DNA from 3 places in the Bacillus sp. JJ722 genome. Region 2 is predicted to be linked to each of the others. Evidence: riboswitches for the same ligand, from Rfam matches in the RefSeq annotation. Region 2 holds a riboswitch; each other region holds the start of a gene.

Evidence for each region. A riboswitch is a leader RNA that binds a small molecule or an ion and turns the genes downstream of it on or off. The one in region 2 is predicted to bind cobalamin.
Region 1: linked by a shared signal. The riboswitch ahead of V7014_RS19280 (ribonucleoside-diphosphate reductase subunit alpha) and the one ahead of V7014_RS18010 (helix-turn-helix transcriptional regulator) in region 2 are both predicted to bind cobalamin.
Region 3: linked by a shared signal. The riboswitch ahead of V7014_RS20000 (Ig-like domain-containing protein) and the one ahead of V7014_RS18010 (helix-turn-helix transcriptional regulator) in region 2 are both predicted to bind cobalamin.

Annotation. Positions count from the first base shown of each region.
Region 1 covers NZ_JBALMO010000170.1:8,964-14,805, forward strand. The annotation lists gene V7014_RS19260 (ABC transporter permease) at 1-679, opposite strand, end outside; gene V7014_RS19265 (ABC transporter permease) at 666-1,478, opposite strand; gene V7014_RS19270 (ABC transporter ATP-binding protein) at 1,468-2,574, opposite strand; gene V7014_RS19275 (helix-turn-helix domain-containing protein) at 2,617-3,159, opposite strand; cobalamin riboswitch at 3,441-3,642, shown strand; gene V7014_RS19280 (ribonucleoside-diphosphate reductase subunit alpha) at 3,798-5,842, shown strand, end outside.
Region 2 covers NZ_JBALMO010000153.1:13,329-19,170, reverse strand. The annotation lists gene V7014_RS18030 (lysoplasmalogenase) at 115-783, shown strand; gene V7014_RS18025 (Gfo/Idh/MocA family oxidoreductase) at 886-1,872, shown strand; gene V7014_RS18020 (hypothetical protein) at 1,932-2,063, opposite strand; gene V7014_RS18015 (PadR family transcriptional regulator) at 2,350-2,886, shown strand; gene V7014_RS18010 (helix-turn-helix transcriptional regulator) at 3,049-3,945, opposite strand; cobalamin riboswitch at 4,327-4,528, opposite strand; gene V7014_RS18005 (MerR family transcriptional regulator) at 4,856-5,242, shown strand; gene V7014_RS18000 (zinc metallopeptidase) at 5,258-5,842, shown strand, end outside.
Region 3 covers NZ_JBALMO010000185.1:230-6,071, forward strand. The annotation lists gene V7014_RS19995 (alpha/beta fold hydrolase) at 1-817, opposite strand, end outside; cobalamin riboswitch at 1,122-1,325, shown strand; gene V7014_RS20000 (Ig-like domain-containing protein) at 1,496-5,842, shown strand, end outside.

The sequences.
Region 1 (5,842 bases), on a different contig from region 2:
CTCTTCTTGCTAGAGAATAAATTTCAACTGAAAGTGTTGAGAATCCATTACCTGTTACGAAGAATGTTACCGCGAAATCATCTAACGAATAGGTTAATGCCATAAAGAAACCAGCAAATATACCTGGCGTAATAAACGGAATAACAACTTTCGTTAAGACGTTCCATTTACTTGCACCTAAATCAAGGGCCGCATCAATTAACGTCGCACTCATTTCTTGTAACTTTGGTAATACCATAATAACTACAATTGGAATACTGAAAGCAATATGTGAAAGCAATACAGAAGTGAAGCCTAATTTAATTCCAATCATTGTAAAGAGAATTAGGAATGAAGCACCAATAATAACATCAGGACTAACAATTAATACGTTATTAAGCGATAGCATTGTATTCTTCATCTTAATATTCTTTACGTACATAATCGATAGTGCACCTAACACACCGATAATTGTCGAAATTGCCGCTGATAAAAGAGCAATTACCAAAGTATTTAACACAATAATAAGAAGCCGAGTATCTTGAAGTACCTCTTTATAAAAATCCAAAGTGAAACCTTCAAAGCCTGACATGTCGCCACCGCTATTAAAGGAGTAAAACATCAGATAGAAAATCGGCGCGTATAAAATGATAAATACAATTGCCAAATAAATAGTAGATAGCTTACTATTTCTTTTCAATTTTCATCCCTCGCTTCCGATTTCCAGTAAGAATCATGATGATAAACATAATAATGATTAAGAATACAGCGATTGTCGCTCCCATTCCCCAGTCTTGTGTTACAAGGAAATGTTGTTCAATTGCCGTCCCAAGCGTAATTACTCGGTTACCCGCAATTAATCTTGTGATCATGAATAGCGATAACGCCGGGATGAATACAGCTTGACACCCTGCTTTAACTCCATTTAGTGTCAAAGGAAAAACAACACTTCTGAACGTCGTCCAACTTGAAGCACCTAAATCTAATGATGCATATACAAGTGAAGGATTCATTTTCTCTAACGCATTGAAAATCGGCAAAATCATGAACGGAATAAAGATATATACAGAAACAAATACAAAGCTAAAGTCCGTAAATAGAATTTGTGTATTTCCAATACCAATCACTTCTAGAAAAGCATTAATTGGTCCGTATGTTCCGAAAATACCCATGAAAGCATATGCCTTTAATAAAAGATTAATCCATGATGGCAAAATAATAAGTAATAACCATAACTGCTTATGCTTTGTTTTTGTTAATAAATATGCTGTTGGATAGGCCACTAATAAAGCAAAACCAGTGATTAAGAAAGCATACCAAAATGAACTAAGCGTCATTTTCAAATAAACAGGTGTAAAGAATTTCTGATAATTAGCAAGTGTAAATCCACCTTCTATATCAATAAACGAGAAGTACAACACTAAAACAATCGGCGCAATTACAAACAATAACATCCATGCGTAATATGGAATCGCATATAATATTCGATTACTCTTCATGGTCTGCCTCTTCGTATGCCTCGATACGTGCATCAAACTCTTCTTCTGTTTCACCTGGAGCCATTACATGAATTGCTTCTGGCTCGAAAAATAAGCCGATTTCTTCACCTACTGTAGCCTTCTTCGTTGAATGGACAAGCCACTCATTACCATCGCTGTCATAACAAGAAATTTCATAGTGAACGCCACGGAATAATTGTGTATCTACTTTCACTTGAATTTTTCCTTTTTCAGGTGTCGTAATTTCTAAATCTTCTGGTCGGATTACGATTTCAATCGCTTTATTTGGACTTAATCCTCCATCCACGCATTCAAAGCGCTTGCCAGTAAATTCAACTAAATAATCTTCAATCATTCGCCCTTCAACGATATTCGATTCACCAATAAAGTCAGCAACAAAGCGGTTAATTGGCTCATCATAAATATCTAATGGTGTACCACTTTGTTCAATATTACCACTATTTAGAACGAAGATTTCATCACTCATCGCTAACGCTTCTTCTTGGTCGTGGGTAACGAAGATAAACGTAATCCCTAATCTACGTTGTAATTCTCGAAGCTCATATTGCATTTCCGTACGCAGCTTCAAATCTAGTGCAGATAGTGGTTCATCTAGTAAAATTACTTCTGGTTCATTAACAATCGCTCTAGCAATTGCCACACGTTGTCGTTGACCACCTGACATCTCACTGATTTCTCGATTCTCATAACCAGCAAGGTTTACGAAGCGAAGTGCTTCTTTTACCTTTTGGTCGATCGCGCTATTATTCATTTTCTTAATTCGTAAGCCAAATGCAACATTTTCATAAACATTTAAATGTGGAAACAGTGCATAATCTTGGAATACTGTATTTACTTGGCGTTTATTCGCAGGAATATTGTTCACCAGTTTACCATTAATATAAATATCTCCCTCAGACGGGCTCATAAATCCAGCAATTAATCGCAGAATGGTTGTCTTTCCACAGCCCGAAGGTCCAAGTAGCGTATAAAACTTCCCTCTTTCAATTTCAAAACTAACATTGTTCAATACAGGTGGGTCATCATCAAATTGCTTTGTTACGCCCTCAAAGCGAATAATAGTTTGTTCTGTCATGTCTGTCTCCTTTATCATTATTCCCCATTAATGTAGGTTTTTCTATAAATAAGAATCTGTTGCTACAAGTATCAATTGCGATTTCCCAGTATATTCATTTACAATTTGATGCTCATCTGAAGCTCCAAAGTAAATCGCCTCTCCTGCTTTAGCATAGTATTCTCTTTTTCCTAAGTTTACTTTTATCTTACCTTCTAAGACGTAGCCAAACGTTTCAGAAAGGGATGGCTCAAATACTTTAAATTCACCTTTTTCTTCAAAAGTGAGAATAATCGGCTCCATTTCTTTCTCATTAGACTCTGGCACAAGCCATTGAATATGATATCCTCTCTCTTCATCTTCAAAGCATGTTTGATCTTCTTCACCATAGACCACCTTTTGAATATGATCTTCTTCATTAAAGAACTCCTTTGGTGAACAACCTAATACTTCAATAATATTGAAAAATGTCTCTATGGACGGTGAACTTAAATCTCGTTCCAACTGGGAAATATAACCTTTACTTAAATCTGTACGCTCACCTAATTCTTCCTGCGTAAGACCTTTTTTCAGTCGTAAATTTTTTATTTTCCTACCGATTTGCATGATTGTATAACCTCAATCGTGTTTAAAGTTAGTAAACTTCCAGTAACTATTGTTTACTATTACATTACTTTAAGTTTACTTTTACCACTAGATATTATACAAGATTTATCAAAAACTGCAATAGAAAAATCTCAATTTGTTTAATATATTTTTTGGTAATAATGATCCTTATTATTTAAATATTTTTTTGATAAAATGCAGATGTATTATGTTTGTTAAAAGCTAATAGATATGGTAGTATTAAACACAACATTTAGTATTTACCAAACAAAACAAAACTATATATTGTGTTTAAAAGTGGTGTCCTATTTTAGGACTTAATAGGGAATTCGGTGAGAATCCGGAGCTGTTCCCGCAACTGTAATTGCTGACGATAGAATGAAACCACTATATAGAGAAGATGATTGTTGATCTTCATATATGGGAAGGCATTCGTGTAGGATGAAGCATAGCCAGGAGACCTGCCACCTTTAACTAATTGTTTCTTTCTTCGGGGATTGAGAGTTGAAACGACTTTTTATAAAGGAATTCTCCTTATATATTTGTATGTCGTTTTAAATCCGCTCCTATAGGTAGCGGATTTTTTTATGCTCTTATTCTAAGTATTAATAATTGAATGAAAAAGGAGAACAGATGAAATGATTGAATTAGAAAAAAACGAAACATACGAAAATATTTACAATGAACTACGACAATTACGTACAGCATTTCCTAAGCTTCCTATTCACCTTCTTGAAGAGAAGCTAGAACCATTAGTAAAGCATTACAATGATGAGCCAACAATCTATCAACAAATTATTCTAGAAGCTCTTTCTTATGTTTCAACAGAAGAACCTGAATGGAGCAATGCGGCTTCACGTTTGTATATACAAACACTCTACAAAGAAGCTAGCATCAATCGAAATTACGATGCAAAGCAACGATACGGCTCTCTCTTTGAGCTACTCAAGCTTTTAACAGAAAAGAATATTTATCATAAAAGTTTATTAGAGAGCTATACGCCACAAGAAATTGAAGAAATCAGTTTTTATATCATCCCTGATCGCGATTATTTATTCACTTACATTGGTATTAAAATGCTAGCTGATCGCTATTTGGCAAGAAGTCATCAAGGACTAGTATTCGAACTGCCACAAGAACGTTTTATCATCATTGCTATGACCTTAATGAAGGATGAGCCTCAAGAAAAACGTTTGCACTATATTCAAGAAGCCTATTGGGCAATGAGCAGTCTTTATATGACGACGGCTACTCCAACGCTATCAAATGCTGGAAAAACATGGGGACAACTATCTAGCTGCTTCATTGAAACAGTGGACGATAGCCTAGAATCAATCTATGACAGCAACACAGATATTGCTACCCTTTCAAAAAACGGAGGAGGCATTGGTGTGTATTTAGGCAAAATCCGTTGTCACGGAAGCGATATTAAAGGATTTAAAGGAGCTTCTTCAGGAGTTATCCCTTGGATGAAGCAACTAAATAATACAGCAGTGAGTGTAGATCAACTCGGACAACGGCAAGGGGCAATTAGTGCTTATCTAGATGTATGGCACAAAGATATCTTTGCCTTTTTAGATGTCAAATTGAACAACGGTGATGAGCGTATGCGTACACACGATTTATTTACAGGTGTGTGTATTCCCGATGTTTTCATGGAGCAAGTGGATGCACGAGGAGATTGGTATTTATTCGATCCACATGAAGTGCGCAAAGTAATGGGCTACTCATTAGAAGATTTTTATGATGAAGAAAAAGGGAGTGGTTCATTCCGCATTAAATATGAAGAATGCATCAACCACCCTACCCTCTCAAAAGAAAAAGTGGCGGCTATTGATATTATGAAGAGCATTATGAGAAGTCAATTAGAAACAGGCACACCATTTATGTTTTACCGAGATGAGGTTAATCGCAAGAACCCTAACTCTCATATAGGAATGATATACTGCAGTAATTTATGTACGGAAATAACACAAAATCAAAGTGCAACCCTTCGAATTGAAGAATATGTGAAAGACGGACATATTGTAACGGAGAAAATTCCTGGCGATTTCGTTGTATGTAATTTATCTTCCATTAATCTTGCGAAAGCAGTAACTGATGATGCACTAGAAAGACTTATCGCTATTCAACTACGTATGCTAGATAACGTCATCGATTTAAATACAATTCCTGTTCTTCAAGGAGCTTTAACAAATCAAAAATACAGATCAGTGGGAATGGGTACGTTTGGATGGCATCACTTACTCGCTTTAAAACAAATCAAATGGGAAAGCGATGAAGCAGTCACCTATGCAGATGCATTATATGAACAAATTGCTTTCTATACTATTCGTGAGAGTATGATGCTTGCGAAAGAAAAAGGACACTACCCGGGGTTTACTGGTTCTGAATGGGAAACAGGTGCTTATTTCACGAAAAGAGGGTATAACAATAATGACTCTGAGCTTGATTGGAAATTGCTACAAGCAGAAGTAGCTAAGAACGGCCTAAGAAACGGCTATTTATTAGCCGTTGCACCTAATGCTTCTACAGCTCTCATCGCCGGAAGCACACCTAGTATTGACCCAATCTACAAGAAACAATACTCAGAAGAAAAGAAAGATTATCGTATTCCTGTAACAGCGCCTGATTTAAATGCGACAACGACATGGTTCTATAAATCCGCGAATACAATTAATCA
Region 2 (5,842 bases):
TTCTATACGTCAAAATCCCTCTACATTAATAGAGCTCAAAAAAAAGAAAAAGGGAAATCACTATTTGCATAGAATATACAAGAAATACATTTTGTCATATGAGGGGGTTTTTTGGTGAAGCGCTTTATTTTACCTATAGTCATTCTTCTTTCAGGATTATTATTTATTTTCGTTATACCAAAAGATAATGAATTTATAAGACTACTATTTAAGTTGATTCCAATGGTTTTCATCCTAATTTACGCGTACAAGCGACAAAATACTTACTACACAATTGCACATGAACGACTCATTCTAGCTGGATTATTCGTCTGTATGCTGGGAGATGCTTTCATCATCTTCTCATTTATCTTTGGGTTAGTTGCTTTTCTAATCGGACATTTATTCTATATTGGAGCTTTCTTGAAACAATGGAATTTCTCCAAGCTACGGGTACTATCCGCGTTGCCAATCATTGCATACGGAACTTTCTTTGGAAGTAAAATTATCACTGCACTTAGCCTAGATGGGGAAAAGGCTCTAATTATTCCCGTTATCATGTATATTATTGTCCTATCAACAATGGGATGGGCAGCCTTCATGACGGGTAATAAATGGGCTATTATAGGAAGTATTTTATTTATTGCTTCTGATACCATTCTTTCTTGGGATTTATTTGTTTCCAAACTTACCTATTCTACAACACTGATTATGTCAACCTATTATAGTGCACAATTCCTCATTGCCAATAGTCTCATCTACCGTGAACCAGCGCTATATGTTTATCAATCCAAACCTTATTAAACCTGTGGAGGAGAATAAATCATTGTGTAAGCTTTGTTCTCTTCCAAAATCATGCTAACATATGTCAATAAGTATTATTTATTCACTTTAGGAGGATACAACATGATTAAGTTCGGAATAATCGGTACCAATTGGATTACCGAAAGTTTTATCAATGCAGCAAAGCAAGTAGAAGACTTTTCGCTCATTGCTGTTTATTCACGTACAGCAGAAAGAGCAAATGAGTTTGCTGCTAAATTCAACATTCCCAACACTTACACAAGCATCGAAGAAATGGTTCAATCCGATGATATTGATGCAGTTTATATTGCAAGCCCGAACTCATTACATGCGGAACAAGCTATTCTATGTATGAACCATGGAAAACATGTATTATGTGAAAAACCAATGGCTTCTAATGTAGTGGAAGCTCAAGCTATGATTGCTGCCGCAAAACAGAATCAAGTACTATTAATGGAAGCTTTAAAAACAACATTCATACCAAACTTTACAATCATCAAAGAGCATTTACATAAAATCGGTCCGATTCGTCGCTATTTCGCAAACTTTTGCCAATACTCTTCTCGTTACAATGCTTATAAAGAAGGCACTGTTTTAAACGCATTTAATCCGGCTTATGCTAATGGATCATTAATGGATATCGGTGTTTATTGCCTTTACCCATTAGTTTCATTATTTGGAGAACCTACAAAAATTCAAGCCAATGGATTTATGTTGGATTCAGGCGTCGATGGTCAAGGCAGTATCATTTTACAGTATGAGAATATGGAAGCTATAGTAATGTATTCAAAAATCTCGGACTCTCACCTGCCAAATGAAATTCAGGGAGAAAAGGGTCGAATCATTATTAACAAAATCAGTTCTCCGTCACAAGTTCAGATCATTTACAATGACGGAACTGTCGAAGACATAACGCAACCACAGAAAGAGAATACGATGTACTATGAAGTAAAAGAATTTATTGATTTACTTCATAACCATACGTACGAATCAGCCATCAATACTTTCGAGACTTCATCCATCACAATAAAAATTATGGATGAAGCTCGCAAGCAAATCGGTGTTGTATACCCAGCTGATCAAAGGTAATAAAAAGGCTCAGAGTTCAATAGCTCTGAGCCTTTTTCGTATATGATATCGTTTTTCATCTATTGTTGAGTTTGTTTTTTCTTCTCATGCGAGAAATATTTGCACATCCAGTAAGGTATAAATAAAAGTGATGCATAACCGCCAATATAAATTGATTTAGCAATAATTTCAATAACTCCAGCGCTCGTCATCTACTCACCCCTAAATATTAACTATTTTTCCTTATTTTATGTCAAATTTGTGAACTTTGCAAGCGCTTTCTTTCTAAAAATTGTAAAATATTTTAAAAAAGTCAGTTCAATTATTTGCTTTTCCGTAAAGCACAAGATAATCATCTGATAGATTAACCTCTTTGAATAAAATCTATTCTATTTTTTCTTTTCGTATGACCTAATAGTCAATAATGAATAATCAATTTAATTTATTTTTTGAAAGATGGTATACTAATAGTAAGAAAAGCTGTAAAGGAGGTTCACTATGGATCACCGATCGTTAGTTCTACTAGGTTTACTAATGGCTCAAAGCCAACATGGCTATCAAATAAATGAGTTTATTGAAAACAATTTAGGTATGATTACGGATATGAAGAAACCTACTGCTTATGCCACTTTAGATAAATTAAGTAAACAAGGATATATTGAAGTCCGTATGGAGCAGGAAGGTAACAGACCTCCTCGTAAAGTATATTCCATTAATGAGAATGGTAAAAAGTATTTCTATGAGCTGCTATACGATAATCTTTCCTCAGCTGAAACGGTGCATTACCACGGAGATTTAGGGTTAATGTTCATGGATCACCTTCCATTGGACAAAGCTTTAGAAGCTCTACAAACAAGATTACATAGAAATCACAACTTACTTTCTGCCTTAAAACAAACACCTAGCCATAAAAAAGCTACGGCTGTTGACTTAGCTATCAAACATAAAATCAAAATGGCAGAGGCTGAAATAACTTTCTTAGAATCTACAATTGAAGACTTCTCTATGAAAAACAAAGTAAATAACGTTAACTAATGGGGTGAAATAACAATCTATTCACTCCATTTTCTTGTTTATAGTACTTCTTCTTTATGAAACGAACGTCAATCAGGAATGCTTTCTATCCTATGCATAAAAACCTGGTCGCTCTTTCAAGCAACCAGGTTTTTATATAAGCTTTTTTTATCTTTTACTTTTTCATTCATTATTTAATTCATCTTCAAACGAAAGATTAAGTGGTTCATCATTTAGATCCGTAGATGTATTGATATTTGTAGTTGGTACAGATCGATCTACCTCTTCAAACTTTAATTCATCTATCCATACTTGGCCATTACCATTCAATAGCACACCAAAAGAAATAACAGTGCTTCCTTCCGGTACATCTAAAACAATAAATTGATGACTCCATTCGGTACTCCCTGTAACTGGACGATTTCCCATGTTATCAAATTGCAAAACTTCTTGAAACGCATTATCAACTCTCATCCAAAAACCACAAAATCCAGACACGTTCTCAGCTTTAAGAAAACCCGATAATTTCATTCGTTTTCCTACATATTGTTCCGCGTTAATCTCTTGCATCATCGTGGCAAACTCGTTCGGTGACTCTGTCGATACAGATTTAACATAACCTGAACCAGCCCCCGTGTGAAAAATTTTACGATCAATTCCCATCGTATAGTTAAATGGATGACTTCCGCTCAAAAACCAACCTTTCACGTGCGATTTAGTACTCAAGTTTGTTTCCTCCTTTTGAAATAATAGATTACCCATGAGTTTTCGGTACTGCCCTGGTGGTAATTGGTATACCTTTTTAAATGAACGAGTGAAGGATTCTTGCGATTCAAAATGATAGTAGAAAGCAATATCAATGATTTTCTCATCACTATGAATAAGCAAACTTGACGCATTCGCGATTCTTCTCTTTCGTACATAGTCCATTACTGTCATACCAATATTTTGATGAAAGATTCTATGAAAATGATACTTAGAAAATCCAGCAAAAGAGGCGATTATTTCTAAAGATAAACCTTCACTTAAATTCGTTTCAATATAATGTAGCGTTCTTTTCATAATCGGGTCATAGCTCATTTCCAAATCCTCCTTCCATTTACACAATATCAATTTATAATACTGTACTTTTGACTTTTTTTGCTTTCTTTAAAAATATGGGTAAAATTTTCTCTTTTTTTGAGGATATTTATATGTGAGGATTTGATAAAGAGGATTGTGGTCAAAATTTGAATAGCAGCAAATCCCCTTTAGTATCTAATCATAAAGTGGGAAGATTGAGCTGATAGCCTGGGGGAGGCCTCTAGTCGTGATGATTGGGAACTGCTGCTAGTCATAAAAAAAACAACTTCCAGTGGAAGTTGTTAATTCACGTAAAATACTCAAATAAACATACACATTTATTAAAAATGATCATGTTAAAAATACTCCGCAATTAACACCTCCTATCCTCGTAGGTACTTGATGCATGTTAAATAGGCAGGTCTCCTGGCTTATGATCATCGCGCTTCGAACCTTCCCATCTCTATTACGTATAGAAACAGTGGTATATTTCGAATTGCTCCCAAATACAGTTGCGGGACAGCGTCGGGCTCTAACCGACTTCCCTTTTAAGCAGATAACAAAATCTTCTATCATCCACACCCATTTATTCATTTATTCAATTTTCTAATCAAATATATCAGATAATTTTTAATATTTCAATAAAATTCTTTTAAATAGTTGTTAGTTTCCTGCTTCATTAGTACCAATAACCCCTATGATATATTGCTTCTTCAAGTCGAAAAACAGCGAATGAACCCGAAAATTTTAAAAAATTTAAGCTTTTCTTAAGAAAACTTGTTTAAGATGTAGCAACAGAGATATTTATATAAAAATGAAACCTATTTATTACTATTTCGTAATAAGTTATCAGGTTATTTATTTCTATAGTTGCTTTACACAAACCATCACGTGACGGTTAGGGGGCGTTTTAGTTGGGATTGGTAGAATGCGAATTGGAGAGCTAGCACGATTATCAAATGTTTCTAAGCGCACCATAGATTACTATACTAACATCGGATTAATCGAAGCTGAACGTACTGATTCAAACTACAGATGTTATACACATGAAGCGTTTCAAAAAATAAAGATCATTAAAGAACTTAAGAATGAGAATATGTCACTCGAAGAGATTAAAACGTTTCTTCTAAAACGAAACAATCACGATCTTGATCTTAATAAGTTAAAACAGAAATTAGAAGGATTAGAGAAAGACCTTTCGGAAATTGTAGAGCTGATGCAAAAGAATAAATTAGATAAAAATGATTTAGTCAATAAACAAATTTCCGATGAAACAGTCTCTTTAATCCAATCTTTATTAATATTGCTGGTCTAAAAAGGAGGATCTACTATGGGGTACATTGTGTACTTTATTATCATCATGGCTGTGCCACTTTTGGTACAAATCTATTTAAAGAAAACTTATTCAACATATTTAGAAGTTCCAGCTTCTTCAGGAATGACGGGTGCAGAAGCAGCTAGAAAGGTACTCGACGATAACGGCTTATATCATGTAGCTGTTGAAGAAGTTCGCGGTCATCTTTCTGACCACTATGATCCAAGAGACAAAGTTGTTCGACTTTCAAGTTCGAACTTCCATGGCACTTCTATCGCTGCCATCTCTGTTGGTACACATGAAGTAGGACATGCAATTCAAGATCAAGTCGATTATGGTCCATTGCGCTTAAGACATTCTTTAGTACCTGTAGCAAACTTCGGTTCAAGCATGTCTTTCTTCGTAATTTTAGCAGGTATGCTTTTACAAAGTGCTAACTTTATTCTTCTTGGTATTTTCTTAATGGCAGCGGCTGTATTATTCCAAGTCGTTACATTACCAGTAGAATTCAATGCGTCGTCAAGAGCTTTAACTCAAATGGTGAGTTCTGGTTTAATTAGAAATGATGAAGAAGGAGAAGCACGAAAAGTATTAAATGCA
Region 3 (5,842 bases), on a different contig from region 2:
CATGTATAGAACCTTCAACTATATGAACTTCATATTCATCTAGTAAACTGACAAAATAATGTAGACTACGCCTAATTTTTGAGTTTATCCACTCATCTTCACTAGGAAGTATAAGAACAGGGCATCTGACTCGTTTATAATATTCCTCGAAGGAGATATCCCAATATTTCTGTATATATTCATTTCTTCCGTGGTTTTTATAGAAATGCTCAAAACTCCCATCGGTTAATTCCTCAGCACAGCTTTCAAGGAAAATCTTGAAATGTTCATTCCAAAGTCCCTGTTTGATTAATGGTACCTTAAAGTCCTTAATAAAATCAGCTTTAGTTGGATATCTAGTAAGCTTTCGTTCTTTCAGTTGGTGGCGAAGTTTTCCCTTCTCTTCTTTGATAACTACTTCACTCCCATTAAATAATCCATATTCTCCAAACTCGTTATAAATTGCACCTTCACAGACTAATGATAAGACCATCTCTGGATGTGTTGCGGCAATGCTAAGCCCAACTTCTGCGCCTAGAGAACTCCCAACTATGTGGCATTTATCAATTCCGAGCTTATGTAATAATCGATACATGTCATTAGCAAAATCATCAATATGATAACCAGTCAATGGTCGATCCGATTTCCCATGCCCTCGTAAATCAGGTGCAATGATTCGATATTGCTTTTGAAGCAAAGGTATAACACCGTTCCACATTTGTAGTGTTCCACCGCTGAAATGAATGAGTAGAATAGCTGGTTTATTTTCATTTTCTATAGAATAACTAACATTAAGTTTTAAGCTATTTCCCAGATCAATTCTCTTTTCGGTTATCAACCTAACCAACTCCTAAAAATATTTTATCTAAAATATAACGTCTATTTTCTTAATATCTCACATTAAAAATCCATATTTTACTAATATTATAATCTAAAATATGCAGCAAAGTTATTTAAGAATATGAGAAAGAAAAAAATCAATACATAAGTATGATGAAAAATAAAGCTTGATATTCGTCTTTAGACTTTAATTAAGGATGCGATAGTTTTAAAAGACAAATGAAATCTAATATATCAAAAGTACTAATGGCTTTTCGGAATATTTACAATATTGTCGAAGTATGTTAAACTTTGCAATAATTGAATATAAATTGTATAAAAGTGCCTATTGAATTACGAATAGGATAATAGGGAAATCGGTGAGATTCCGATGCAGACCCGCTACTGTAAGTGTGGATGAAATTGTCATTATACCACTGGTCATCAAATGTTTTGATAAACCGGGAAGGGGACATGAGTAAAGTGAAACACAAAGCCAGGAGACCTGCTTTTATGCACTTTCCAAATTCTTCGGGGGGAGAGGATAAGGGGACAAAGACGTTTATTTGTGCGTTTTTTTGGCACGTATTTATGTTAATTTAGTATGTCTTTTTAAATTATTTGCTCTCTTTACTATGTAAAGAGGGCTTTTTTCATGTTTGGGTTTTAATAATTTTTATAGAAGAGAGGTGTTTTCGTGAAAAAGCTTAAAGGTTTACTAGTTATTATGCTAGTACTGTTTACGTTTTTTTCAGGATTACCTTTAAACATGCTGGTAGGGCATGCTGAAAATGTGCCGGCTGCAACAAATATAGAAAATGAAACAATAGTGAATGAAAAAGAGAGTAATGTTCTTAACCAGGATGTAACCGAGGTAGGAACCATTCCAATAGATATACGAATCGAAAGTTGGGATCACACGATTGTTCCTAATCAACAGATTCAAGTAAAGCCTTTTGATTTGACACATGTTGTCGGTGATAACACTGTTGGAAATTGGTATAAAAATCATAATGAACCATTAGCCATACATGCTATTATTCAAGCTCTTCAAGCAAAGGGAATTGACGTAACAAAAGAATCGGGTATCTACGTTAAACATGATGGCAATTATATAGCTTCCATTGAAAGTTTAGGTGAATTTGATAAAGGTCCTATGTCTGGTTGGATGTATCGAGTTAATGGCGAGCAGGTAGGATTAGGTGTGGGCGAACAAGTCATTAAAGCGAATGATCGAGTAGAATTATATTTTGTTGGTAATTATATGGAGTATGAATTTGGTAGTATTACAGCTTCTCAATCAAAAATTAAGGCTGGCGAACAAATAACATTTAATGTTACTGGGTTCAAAACAAGTTGGGAAGGGGACAGTCCATCTACCCCAATTGAAGATGTCAACATTACGATTAATGGTAAAGAATCCACATATATGACAGATCGTAACGGGCAAGTTACGGTCCCATTTAAAGAAGCAGGCAAGTATAGTATTTCGGCTGAAAAGAGAGATGAAGAAACTTACTACAACTTAATTCGTCCAATACCAATTGAGATTGAAGTGGAAGCCGTCAAAGTACTCGAAACGCCAAAACCAGAAGTACCTGATTTGGAAAAGCCAAATCCTGAACCTGTTGAAGCGATAGAAATCAAGAATCCGACAATGAGTGAAGCACTGATAAATACTCATAAATATATGCAAACAGATTCTCCAAATCCTGTTTTTTTTAAAGAATGGTATATTTTGAGTTTAGCAAGAGGTTCTAATAATGTGCCTCAGTCGTACTATGATACGTACTACAAAAATGTTGAAGAATATGTAAAGAATAAACAAGGTATTTTAACCAAAAATAACTACACAGAGTATTCACGTGCGATATTAGCATTAACAGCTATTGGAAAAGATCCTACTAATGTAGGAGGATACAATCTGTTAGAAAAGCTTTATAACTATGGCAATGTTATAAAACAAGGAATTAACGGAGGTATATTTGCATTAATAGCCTTAGATTCAAAGAAATATGAAATACCGGCAGAGAGTGAAACTGTCACTGTGACTAGGGATAAACTAGTTAAATTTATTTTAGAGAAACAATTAGCTGATGGTGGATTTGCTTTGTTTGGGGCGAAAGGCGATGCTGATATTACTAGTATGGCCATTCAAGCGCTATCATCTTATAAAGAAAAACAAAATGTGGAAGAAGCGATCAATAAAGCGGTCACATTTTTAAGTAATATTCAGCAAGAAAATGGTGGTTATGTAAGTTGGGGAACACCGAATGTTGAAAGTGCCGCTCAAGTACTGGTTGCATTAACTAGCATTGGAATAGATCCAAAAACTGACCCGCGATTTATTAAAGGTAATGGGAATTGGCTTCTATCGAATATTATGACTTTTTATGACAGTAAAGATGGAGCGTTTAAGCATACTTTAAATGGTACGAGTAATTCTATGGCAACAGAACAAGTATCGTATGCACTAGCTGCTTATGACCGTTTTTTAAATGGCAAGAACAAGTTATACGATATGACAGATGTTGTATCGAAACCAGAAACAAATCTTATAGAGATTCCATCTATTACTGAAACAATCAACAAAAATCATGAATGGATTTTAAAAAATCATAAACCAGTTTTTGGAAAAGAGTGGAATGCATTAAGTTTAGCTAGAAGCTCAAAGGGACTTGATCATCAGACATATCTAGATAAGTATTATCAAAGTGTGACAGAGACTGTCGTGAAGAATAAAGGTGTTTTATCAGGTAACTATACTGAATACTCACGTACAATTCTAGCTCTTACTGCATTGGGAAAAGATCCAACAAATGTAGGTGGATATAGTTTAGTAGAAAAACTATATGATTTTGAAAAAGTAAAAAGGCAAGGAATCAATGGTCCAATCTTTGCTTTACTAGCATTGGATGCAACAACAGGTATTAAACCAACTGAGCATACTACAGAATACAAACAAAAATTAATTGATTATATTGTTGGATTAGCCAAAAATAAAGGTGGATTTTCATTAAGTCCAGATAAAAATGCAGCAGCAGATGTTGATGTAACGGCAATGGCACTGCAAGCGTTGTCAAGTTATAACGAACAACCACAAGTAAAAGCTGAAATTGATAAAGCGTTGGATTTTTTATCAACTGCTCAAAATGCACAAGGTGGCTATGAAAGCTGGGGAACAGTAAATGTCGAAAGTGCGTCCCAAGTGTTAGTGGCATTAACAAGTCTAGGTATCGATCCAAGAACAGATACACGCTTTATTAAAGGGGGAAATTGGATATTATCCAATTTGTTTACTTTTTACATTCGTGAAGATGGTGCCTTTAAACATACATTGGATGGAAAAAGTAATTCCATGGCAACAGAGCAAGCTTCATATGCGTTAGTTGCTTATGATCGATTCTTAAATAAGAAGAATAAGATTTATGATATGTCTGATGTAAAAGTAGAAACACCTCAACCAGAACAACCTGTAAAAGTACCAACCGTTGATAAGATAACAGTTGAAAGTACAATGATTACTGGTAACACTGAAGCCAATGCTAAAGTTACTGCATTAATCAATAAGAAAGAAATTGGTACGACAAAAGCAGCTGAAGATGGTTCATTCAAGATTACTCTTTCTGAAAAGTTAGAAGAAGGAGCTCAAGTATCCATTGTTGCCGAATTAGCTGGTAAGAAGGCAAGTGAAACTACTTCGGTAGTTGAGGCAACGGAAGCACCACTAACTTTAAAGATTGATGAGGTGACGGATGGAAGTACGAAGGTAACAGGTACTACTAAATCAGAGGTTCAAGTTGAATTGTCAATCGGTGGTAAAGTAACTGAAACTGTTACAGCTAGTTCTGACGGAAAGTATAGCTTCTCTATCGCAAAACAAAAGGCGGGTGTAGAAATTAAAGTGACTGTTACAGATTCAAAAGGGAAACAACAATCTAAAGTGGTAACAGTTATTGATAAAACAACACCAGATTTAACAATCAGTAGTGTAAATGCTAATAGTATTTCGATGGGAGGATATTCAAAGTTAAACATAGAAGTTCGAGGTGTAACTGAAGCTGGGGCTACAGTTGAATTATTTGCAGATAAACAATTGGTACAGAAAGTGGAAGCCGATCGTGAAGGTAAGTATATTGTCTCTGGTATTGGTTTGACTGTTTATGATGATGTCACAATTACTGCTTCTGACACTGCAAATAATAAAGTGACAAAAACAGTTCAGTGGAAAGACCAATTACCGCTTGTTTTAACAGTAAATGAAGTTACGACAACCAGTACTGTTATAACAGGTTCAGCAGGTAAGGGTAACAAAGTGGAAGTATTAATAGATGGTAAGAGTGTGGGAACGGGTACTGCTGATGCTTATGGGAAATATAGCATTTATATCTCAAAACAATTAGCTGGTGCACAAATTACTGTTATAGCTACTGATTCAACAGGAAAACAAGAATCTAAAACTATTAAGGTTGTAGATAAAGCATCTCCTATTTTATCAGTTAATACGGTTCTTGATAACAACACATCTATAACGGGAACAACCGAAGGAGGAGCACGAGTTGAATTGTATATAGGTGGACAATTTATGCAAAGTACAATAGCAAGTAGTTCAGGCTCGTATTACTTCAAGATTAACCCTCAAAAAGGCGGAACTCTACTAACGATTATCGCTATAGATGCTGGGGGTAATAAAGAATCGAGAAGTGTTACTGTTAAAGAGCATAAATTGCCAGAATTAAGTATTAATGAAGTAAAAGACAATAGTACAGATGTTTCCGGAACAACCGAAGCTAGAGCTAAAGTAGAACTTTCAATTGATAATAAAATGACTCAAACGGTATATGCGGATGCATATGGAAAGTATTCGTTTACTATTTCAAAGCAAAAAGTAGGTACAACCATTGCTGTATCGGTTATTAACGCTTCTGGGAACAAAAATACGAAAAAAGTAACTGTAAGTAGTGCGACCTTACCAAGTCTTGTAATAAACGAGATGAAAGAAGGAAGTGCATCAGTAACTGGAACAACAGATGCAATAGCAAAA